3 regions of the Streptomyces sp. NPDC048603 genome follow, and region 1 is predicted to be linked to each of the others. Evidence: riboswitches for the same ligand, from Rfam matches in the RefSeq annotation. Region 1 holds a riboswitch; each other region holds the start of a gene.

What was found. Region 1 has a riboswitch for thiamine pyrophosphate ahead of thiC (phosphomethylpyrimidine synthase ThiC). Riboswitches for the same ligand answer to the same signal wherever they lie in the genome.
Region 2: linked by a shared signal. The riboswitch ahead of thiO (glycine oxidase ThiO) and the one ahead of thiC (phosphomethylpyrimidine synthase ThiC) in region 1 are both predicted to bind thiamine pyrophosphate.
Region 3: linked by a shared signal. The riboswitch ahead of ACGFQ9_RS28425 (thiamine ABC transporter substrate binding subunit) and the one ahead of thiC (phosphomethylpyrimidine synthase ThiC) in region 1 are both predicted to bind thiamine pyrophosphate.

What each region holds. Positions count from the first base shown of each region.
Region 1 covers NZ_JBICVY010000003.1:228,810-232,062, reverse strand. The annotation lists gene ACGFQ9_RS07650 (YibE/F family protein) at 1-1,287, opposite strand, end outside; TPP riboswitch at 1,363-1,508, shown strand; gene thiC (phosphomethylpyrimidine synthase ThiC) at 1,502-3,253, shown strand, end outside.
Region 2 covers NZ_JBICVY010000010.1:242,233-245,485, reverse strand. The annotation lists gene ACGFQ9_RS25720 (NAD(P)/FAD-dependent oxidoreductase) at 1-1,011, opposite strand, end outside; TPP riboswitch at 1,188-1,300, shown strand; gene thiO (glycine oxidase ThiO) at 1,298-2,512, shown strand; gene thiS (sulfur carrier protein ThiS) at 2,509-2,709, shown strand; gene ACGFQ9_RS25705 (thiazole synthase) at 2,717-3,253, shown strand, end outside.
Region 3 covers NZ_JBICVY010000012.1:87,335-90,587, reverse strand. The annotation lists gene ACGFQ9_RS28435 (phosphatidate cytidylyltransferase) at 1-363, shown strand, start outside; gene rlmN (23S rRNA (adenine(2503)-C(2))-methyltransferase RlmN) at 470-1,582, shown strand; TPP riboswitch at 1,603-1,713, shown strand; gene ACGFQ9_RS28425 (thiamine ABC transporter substrate binding subunit) at 1,801-2,898, shown strand; gene ACGFQ9_RS28420 (ABC transporter permease) at 2,970-3,253, shown strand, end outside.

The sequences.
Region 1 (3,253 bases):
CCGGGTTTCCGGCCGGTCGGCGGAGACCACCAGGGCCGCCAGCACCGTGGTCACCGGAACCGAGGCCACCAGCCCGATCGACCCCACCAGGGTCCGTACGATCTCCTCCGCGACCAGCTCGCTGTTGGCCACCGACCCCATGCTGCTGTTCGCGATCGTGAATAGCAGCATCAGTGGCAGGGCGGCACCCGCGTAGGCCAGGACCAGGGTGTTGACCACGGACGCGATGTGGTCCCGGCCGATCCGGATGGCCGCCCGGTAGAGCGCGCGCGGCCCCATGTCCGGGTCCGCCTGGTGCAGTTCCCAGACCGCCGAGGTCTGCGTGACCGTCACGTCGTCGAGCACGCCCAGCGATCCGATGATCACGCCGGCGAGCAGCAGGCCGCTCATGTCGATGTCCGGGTACAGGCCGTGGATCAGGCCCGTGTTGTCGTCGGTGTTGCCGCTCAGGAACGCCCAGTCGATGAGCACCGAGCCGAGCAGTCCGATCAGCAGCAGCGACACCAGCGTGCCGAGCACCGCGACCGAGGTGCGGGCGGTGACCCCGTGGCACATGTACAGGGCGATCAGCATGATCGCACTGGCCCCGACCACGGCCACCAGCAGCGGGTTCGACCCCTGCAGGATGGCCGGCAGGATGAACAGGGTCAGTACGCCGAAGCTGACCACCAGGGCGACCAGGGCGAGCAGTCCGCGCAACCGCCCGACGGCGACCACCGCGAGGGCGAAGACCGCGGCGAGCATCAGCATCGGGAACTTCCGGTTCACGTCGATGACCGAGTACTGCAGGTCGCGCGGGGCGTCCGGGGCGTAGGCGACCACGACCTCCTGTCCGTCCTCCAGCTGCCGCGGGGCGCCCGGCTGGACGATCTCGACGAAGGTGCGGCCCTTGTCGGGGCCGCTGGTGACCTCGACGGTGGCCTTCTTGCAGGTGCCGTTCTGCGCGGCCTGCGCCGCCCGTCCCTCGGGGGTGGTGGGGTTCGCGGTGGGCGGCACCTGTGCGACATTCACTGATTTGCAGTCAACGACTTGCAAATCGACGACCTTGGCCTGCTCCGTCTGCCGGTCGAAGCCGACCCCGGTGCGCTCGTGGCCGGGTGCGCCGCCCGGCCACAGCACCACCAGGCCGATGACCACGGCCGTGGCGAACGGGATCAGGACGGCGGCGATCACCCTGCGCAGGTGCCGTGAGGACGGTGCGGCGGGTCCGTGCCCGTGCCCGTGCCCATGACTGTGCCCGTGTCCATGCCCATGACCGGACTCGTTCGGAGGCTGTGCTGAGGTCATCACGGGCCGATCATCGCAAGAGATGTGGGGGCCCACTGTTCAGCACGCCACAGGTGACGCTAGCGTGGGGGCACCTTTGCACAACGCGGGAGCTCGGAGCACCGGGCTGAGAGGACGCTGATCACCGTACGCGCACCGAACGGGCGTACGGGAAGAGGCTGCGTCGACCGCCGAACCTGTTACCGGGTAATGCCGGCGTAGGGAGATAGGTCTCATGACCATTCAGGACGACGCACGCACGCCTGCCGCCGACCAGAACGGGCGCAAGCCGGGCTGGCACAAGGGCTACGTCGAGGGCTCCCGCCCCGACCTCCGGGTGCCGGTCCGCCAGGTCCACCTCACCACGGGCCAGGACGTCACGCTGTACGACACCTCGGGCCCGTACACCGACCCGCAGATCGACACCGACGTCCGCCGCGGTCTCGCCCCGCTGCGCGAGAACTGGATCATCAGCCGCGGCGACACCGAGGAGTACGCCGGCCGCCCGGTCCGCCCCGAGGACGACGGCATCAAGCACACCTCTCCGCGCGGTGGCCTCAAGAACCTCGACGCGGTCTTCCCCGGCCGCCCCCGGCTGCCCCGGCGCGGCCGTGACGGCGCCGCCGTCACGCAGCTCGCGTACGCCCGCCGCGGTGAGATCACCCCGGAGATGGAGTTCGTCGCGATCCGCGAGAACGTCTCCGCCGAGGTCGTCCGCGAGGAGATCGCGGCCGGCCGCGCGGTGCTGCCGGCGAACGTGAACCACCCGGAGATCGAGCCGATGATCATCGGCAAGAAGTTCCTGGTGAAGGTCAACGCCAACATCGGCAACTCCGCCGTCACCTCCTCCATCGAGGAGGAGGTGGAGAAGATGACCTGGGCCACCCGCTGGGGCGCCGACACCGTCATGGACCTCTCCACCGGCCGGAACATCCACACCACCCGCGAGTGGGTGCTCCGCAACTCCCCCGTGCCGATCGGCACCGTCCCGCTCTACCAGGCGCTGGAGAAGGTCGACGGCAAGGCCGAGGACCTCACCTGGGAGATCTACAAGGACACGGTCATCGAGCAGGCCGAGCAGGGCGTGGACTACATGACGGTCCACGCCGGCGTGCTGCTGCCGTACGTGCCGCTGACCGCCCGCCGCAAGACCGGCATCGTCTCCCGCGGCGGCTCGATCATGGCCGCCTGGTGCCTGGCGCACCACAAGGAGAACTTCCTCTACACGAACTTCGAGGAGCTCTGCGAGATCCTCGCGACGTACGACGTCACGTACTCGCTGGGCGACGGCCTGCGCCCCGGCTCCATCGCGGACGCCAACGACGCGGCCCAGTTCGCGGAGCTGAAGACGCTGGGCGAGCTGAACACGATCGCCAAGCGCCACAACGTGCAGACCATGATCGAGGGCCCGGGCCACGTCCCGATGCACAAGATCAAGGAGAACATCGACCTCCAGCAGGAGATCTGCGAGGAGGCGCCGTTCTACACGCTCGGCCCGCTGACCACGGACGTGGCTCCGGCCTACGACCACATCACCTCGGGCATCGGCGCCGCGATGATCGCCTGGTGGGGCACCGCGATGCTCTGCTACGTGACCCCGAAGGAGCACCTGGGCCTGCCGAACCGCGACGACGTGAAGACCGGCGTCATCACGTACAAGATCGCGGCCCACGCGGCGGACCTGGCGAAGGGCCACCCGGGCGCCCAGGAGTGGGACGACGCCCTCTCCGACGCCCGCTTCGAGTTCCGCTGGGAGGACCAGTTCAACCTGGCCCTCGACCCGGACACGGCCCGCGAGTTCCACGACGAGACCCTCCCGGCCGAGCCGGCCAAGACGGCGCACTTCTGCTCCATGTGCGGCCCGAAGTTCTGTTCCATGAAGATCTCCCAGGACATCCGCCGCGAGCACGGCGGTGACCTGAAGGCCGACGAGATCCAGGCGGGCATGGCCGAGAAGTCGGCGGAGTTCGCAGCCGCCGGAAACCGC
Region 2 (3,253 bases), on a different contig from region 1:
GCAGACCGACCAGGCCGCGTCCGCGGGGTTCCCCCGCAGCAGCTGCGTGTCGGCGCCGGCGTGGTGGCCCGCGTACTGGACGAAGCGCCCGAACTGCTCCGACCAGAAGTACGGCACCGGGTCGTACGCCCGCTCCCCGCCCAGGATGTTCAGGGCGACCGTCCGCGGCCCCTGCAGCGCGTTGTCCCAGTGGTGCACCAGCAGCCGCTTGCCGTAGCGCGCGGACGGGAAGGAGGCGCAGTCGCCGACCGCGTACACGCCCGGCAGCGAGGTGCGCAGCCGGTCGTCGGTCGCGACCGAGCCGTCCGGGCCGAGTTCCACGCCCGTGCCGGCCAGCCAGCCCGTTGCGGGGCGGGCGCCGATGCCGACCACCACCGCGCCGGCGGGCAGCTCGCGGCCGTCCGCCAGCCGGACCAGGCCGGGCTCGACCGAGGCGACCTTGACGCCGGTGAGCAGGCGGACGCCGGCCTCCGCGTACCAGTCGGCCATGGGGCCGGTGATCTCGTCGGGCAGCGCGCCCGCCAGGACCCGGTCGGCGGCCTCGACCACGGTGACCGCGCAGCCGGCCGCGCGGGCGGCCGTGGCGAACTCCGCGCCGATCCAGCCCGCGCCCACGACCACCAGGTCATGGGCCTGCGCGAGCACCGGCCGCAGCCGTTCCGCGTCGTCCAGGGTGCGCAGCAGGTGCACGCCGGGCACGCCTTCGGCGCCCGGCAGGGTCAGCGGTTCGGCACCGGTGGCGAGGACCAGGCTGCCGTACGGGACCGGGCCCGCGGCGGTGTCCAGCTCCTGGTCCTGCGGGCGCAGCCCGGTGACCTCCAGGCCGAGCCGGAGCTCGATGCCGAGGTCGTCGAAGTCGACGTCGAAGGCGGAGCCCTCGGCCTCGCCGAGCAGCACCGCCTTGGAAAGCGGGGGCCGGTCGTAGGGCTGGTGCGGCTCGGCACCGATCAGGGTGACCGGGCCGGTGAAGCCCGCCTCGCGCAGGGCCACGGCCGTCTGCACCCCGGCCATTCCGGCCCCGACGATCACCACGCCGCCCGCGGCCGGCGCGTCCGCGGGGTCCTTCTGATCCGTCAGTTCGATCTGATTGCTCACGCCCGACACCCTAACTATCTGACGCTCCGTCAGGAAGTGGCGGCGGCCGGGCGGCCTTACCCGGGCCTTGCGGCGGAGGTAGGGTGGCCACCGTATCCAACCGCGGGAGTCCGGGCGCACCGGACTGAGAGGGAGGCTGGCCGGCCTCCGACCGTACGAACCTGATCCGGGTCATGCCGGCGAAGGGAGGGGCTCGACGCCCATGCGTTCATTCACCCACAACGGGCCGGGCGGCCCGGCCGCGGGCTCGGACGTCCTCGTCATCGGGGGCGGCATCATCGGCCTGGTCACCGCCTGGCGGGCGGCCCGGCGCGGCATGTCCGTCGCGCTCGCCGACCCCTCGCCCGGCGGCGGGGCCGCCCGGGTCGCGGCCGGCATGCTGGCCGCCGTCACCGAGCTGCACTACGGCGAGGAGACCCTGCTGGGCCTCAACCTCGCCTCCGCGGCCCGCTACGAGGAGTTCGCCGCGGAACTCTCCGACGCGAGCGGCGGACTGGACATCGGCTACCGCGCCTGCGGCACCCTCGCCGTGGCTCTGGACTCCGACGACCGCCTGCACCTGCGCGAACTGCACGCCCTGCAGCGGCGCTGCGGCCTGGAATCGGAATGGCTGACCGGCCGCGAGTGCCGCCGCCTGGAGCCGATGCTGGCGCCCGGCGTACGCGGCGGGCTGCGCGTGGACGGCGACCACCAGGTCGACCCGCGCCGGCTGGCCGCCGCCCTGGTCGCCGCCTGCGAGCGGGCCGGCGTGGTCTTCCACCGGGCCGCCGCCGAGCGGCTGGCGGTCACCGCCGGCCGGGCCTCCGGCGCCCTGCTCGACGACGGCACCGAGCGGTCCGCCGACCAGGTCGTCCTGGCCGCGGGCAGCCTCAGCGGGCGGCTGGACGGAGTCCCGGCGGAGGTCGTCCCGCCGGTGCGCCCGGTGAAGGGCCAGGTGCTCCGGCTCACCGTGCCGCCGGCGTACGCGCCGTTCCTGTCCCGGACGGTCCGCGCGGTGGTGCGCGGCAGCCACGTCTACCTGGTGCCGCGGGAGAACGGCGAACTCGTCGTCGGAGCGACCAGCGAGGAACTCGGCTGGGACACCACGGTCACCGCGGGCGGGGTGTACGAACTCCTGCGGGACGCCCACGAGCTGGTGCCCGGCATCACCGAACTCCCGCTCACCGAGACCCTGGCGGGGCTGCGGCCGGGCTCCCCTGACAACGCGCCGCTGCTCGGCCCGACCGAACTGCCCGGACTGCACCTGGCCACCGGCCACTACCGCAACGGGGTGCTGCTGACCCCGGTCACCGGGGACGTCATGGCCGAGGTCCTGGCCACCGGCGAAGTCCCCGACGTGGCCCGCCCGTTCACCCCCCGCCGGTTCTCCCCCGCCCGCGCCGGGGCGGCGGCCGCCCGAGAGGAGTCCTACGCATGACCATCTCCGTCAACGGCGAGCCCCGCGAGGTCGCCGCGGGCACCACGCTGGACCTGGTGGTGGCGACCCTCACCACCTCCCCGTCCGGGGTCGCGGCGGCGCTCAACGAGACCGTCGTACCGCGCGGGCAGTGGCCTGCCACGGCGGTGGGCGAGGGCGACCGGGTCGAGATCCTCACCGCGGTCCAGGGAGGCTGACGCGATCATGGCTGATGACCTGTTCTCCCTCGGCGGGCGGACCTTCTCCTCCCGCCTGATCATGGGCACCGGCGGCGCGCCGAGCCTGGAGATCCTCGAACGGGCGCTGGTCGCCTCCGGGACGGAGCTGACCACCGTCGCCATGCGCCGGCTGGACCCCACAGTCCAGGGCTCGGTGCTGTCGGTCCTGTCGAAGCTCGGCATCGGCGTACTGCCGAACACGGCGGGCTGCTTCACCGCGGGCGAGGCGGTGCTGACCGCGCGGCTCGCGCGGGAGGCGCTGGGCACGGACTGGATCAAGCTGGAGGTCGTCGCGGACGAGCGGACCCTGCTTCCGGACGGGGAGGAACTCCTCGCCGCGGCGGAGACGCTGGTGGACGACGGCTTCACGGTGCTGCCGTACACCAACGACGACCCGGTGCTGGCACGGAAGCTGGAGGACGCGGGCTGCGCGGCGATCATGCCGCTGGGCTCGCCGATCGGCTCGGGGCTGGGCATCCGGAACCCGCACAACTTCGAGCTGATCGTGGAGCGGGCCGGGGTG
Region 3 (3,253 bases), on a different contig from region 1:
ACCGGTGCCTACGCGGTCGGCTGGCGCTTCGGCAAGCACAAGCTGGCCCCGCGCATCAGCCCCGGAAAGACCCGCGAGGGCCTGTTCGGCGCGGTGGCCTTCGCCATGCTGGCCGGCGCGCTGTGCATGGAGTTCCTGATCGACGACGGCACCTGGTGGCAGGGCCTGGTCCTGGGTCTGGTGGTCGCGGTCAGCGCCACCCTCGGCGACCTGGGCGAGTCGATGATCAAGCGGGACCTCGGCATCAAGGACATGGGCACCCTGCTCCCCGGACACGGGGGGATCATGGACCGCCTGGACTCCCTGCTGCCGACCGCCCCGGTGGTCTGGCTGCTGCTGGCCCTGTTCGTCGGGACGGGCTGACCCCGGCCCCCGAACGGCCGAACCGGGCCCGGACGGGACCCACCCGGTACTCTGGAAAGGCGCGCTGCCGGTGCAGCGCGCCTTTCGTCTTAGAGGAGTACCTGCCATGGCCCGCCCCGCTCCGGGAGAGCTCACTTTCGTCGCCCCTCGCGGAGCCAAGAAGCCGCCGCGGCACCTGGCCGACCTCACTCCGGCCGAGCGCCGTGAGGCCGTCGCCGCCATCGGCGAGAAGCCGTTCCGGGCCAAGCAGCTCTCCCAGCACTACTTCGCGCGCTACGCCCACGACCCCGCCGAATGGACCGACATCCCGGCCGCCGCGCGCGAGAAGCTGCGCGAGGCCCTGCTCCCCGAGCTGATGTCCGTCATTCGGCACGTCTCCTGCGACGACGACACCACCCGCAAGACCCTGTGGAAGCTGCACGACGGCACCCTGGTGGAGTCCGTCCTGATGCGCTACCCGGACCGGGTCACCATGTGCATCTCCTCGCAGGCCGGCTGCGGCATGAACTGTCCGTTCTGCGCCACCGGCCAGGCCGGCCTCGACCGCAACCTGTCCACCGCCGAGATCGTGCACCAGATCGTCGACGGCATGCGGGCCCTGCGCGACGGGGAGGTCCCCGGCGGCCCGGCCCGCCTGTCCAACATCGTCTTCATGGGCATGGGCGAGCCGCTGGCCAACTACAACCGGGTGGTCGGCGCCATCCGCCGCCTCACCGACCCCGAGCCCGACGGCCTGGGCCTGTCCCAGCGCGGCATCACCGTCTCCACCGTCGGCCTGGTCCCGGCCATCCACCGCTTCGCCGACGAGGGCTTCAAGTGCCGGCTCGCCGTCTCGCTGCACGCCCCCGACGACGAGCTGCGCGACACCCTGGTCCCGGTGAACACCCGCTGGAACGTCCGCGAGGTGCTCGACGCGGCCTGGGAGTACGCCGAGAAGTCCGGCCGCCGGGTCTCCATCGAGTACGCCCTGATCCGCGACATCAACGACCAGGCGTGGCGGGGTGACCTGCTCGGCCGGCTGCTCAAGGGCAAGCGGGTGCACGTCAACCTGATCCCGCTGAACCCGACCCCGGGCTCCAAGTGGACGGCCTCCCGCCCCGAGGACGAGCGGGCCTTCGTCGATGCGATCGCCTCCCACGGCGTCCCCGTGACCGTCCGGGACACCCGCGGCCAGGAGATCGACGGAGCGTGTGGACAGCTCGCCGCGAGCGAACGGTAGTCTGACCCCCGTACATCTGCATATTCCGACAGGGGAGCGCCACAGCGCTGAGAGTGCGGCAACCGTCAGGCCGCAGACCCTCTGAACCTCGCCCGGGTCATTCCGGGTAGGAAGTTCGGTCACCACCTCAAGCTGTTGCGCCCTGCCCGGGTGCCCCGCTCCTCAAGAGCACCCGGGCGGGGCCGCGTCTTCTCCTGGTCATCCCAGGAGGAAAATCCGTGAACACCACCCAGAAGATCGCGGGGGCCGCGCTCGCCGCGGCGCTCGGCGTGACCACGCTCACCGCGTGCGGCGGCGACGCCAAGGACAAGGACGGCGCCGGGAGCAGCGGCCCGGCGTCGAAGACGGTGACCGTCGTCGGCCACGACTCCTTCAATCCCTCCAAGGAGATCCTGAAGGAGTTCGAGAAGCAGACCGGCTACACGGTCAAGGTGGTCAAGAGCGGCGACGCGGGCGCGGCCCTGAACCAGGAGATCCTCACCAAGGGCAAGCCGCGCGGCGACGTGTTCTTCGGCGTCGACAACACGCTGCTCTCCCGTGCGCTCGACCACGGCATCTTCACCCCGTACGAGGCCAAGGGCCTGGCCGGCGTGGGCGCCGAGTACCAGCTCGACAAGGAGCACCGGGTCACTCCGATCGACACCGGCGACATCTGCGTCAACTACGACAAGAAGTACTTCGCGGACAAGAAGCTCGCCCCGCCGCAGACGCTGGACGACCTGGTCAAGCCCGAGTACAAGAACCTGCTGGTCACCGAGAACGCCGCGACCTCCTCGCCGGGCCTCGGCTTCCTGCTCGCCACCGTCGGCAAGTACGGCGAGGACGGCTGGAAGGACTACTGGAGCAAGCTCAAGGCCAACGGCGTCGAGGTCGTCGACGGCTGGGAGCAGGCGTACAACGAGCGGTTCTCCGGCTCCGCGGGCGGCCAGAAGGCCAAGGGCGACCGGCCGCTGGTCGTCTCCTACGCCTCCAGCCCGCCGGCCGAGGTGCTGTTCTCCGAGCCGCAGCCGGCCGAGGCCCCGACGGGCGTCTCCACCGGTACCTGCTTCCGCCAGACCGAGTTCGCCGGTCTGCTGAAGGGCGCGAAGAACGAGGCCGGCGGCAAGGCGTTCATCGATTTCATGATCGGCAAGGCGTTCCAGGAGGACATGCCGCTGAACATGTTCGTGAACCCGGTCGTCAAGGACGCGAAGCTGCCGGAGATCTTCACCAAGCACGGTGTGGTGATCGAGAAGCCGGAGAACGTCACTCCGGACACCATCGCCAAGAACCGTGAGCAGTGGGTCCAGGCGTGGACGTCGCTCGTCGTGAAGTAGCGGACGGGAGGAAGGCGGCGGCCGCGGACCGCGCGGCCGCCCGCCGGGGCACCCTGCTCCGGCTCGGCCTGCTGGCCCTGCCCGTCGCCTTCTTCGCGGTCTTCTTCGCCTGGCCCGTCGGCTCGATCGTCGGGCGCGGTCTCAAGACCGACGAGGGGTGGCAGTTCGGCCGGATCGGCGAGGTGCTGAGCCGCCCCGACATCGCCGACGTGCTCTGGTTCACCACCTGGCAGGCCGTCGCCTCCACTCTGCTCACCCTGCTGATCGCCCTGCCCGCCGCATATGTCTTCGCCCGCCTCGACTTCCCGGGCAAGGAGGCGCTGCGGGCGCTGGTCACCGTCCCGTTCGTGCTGCC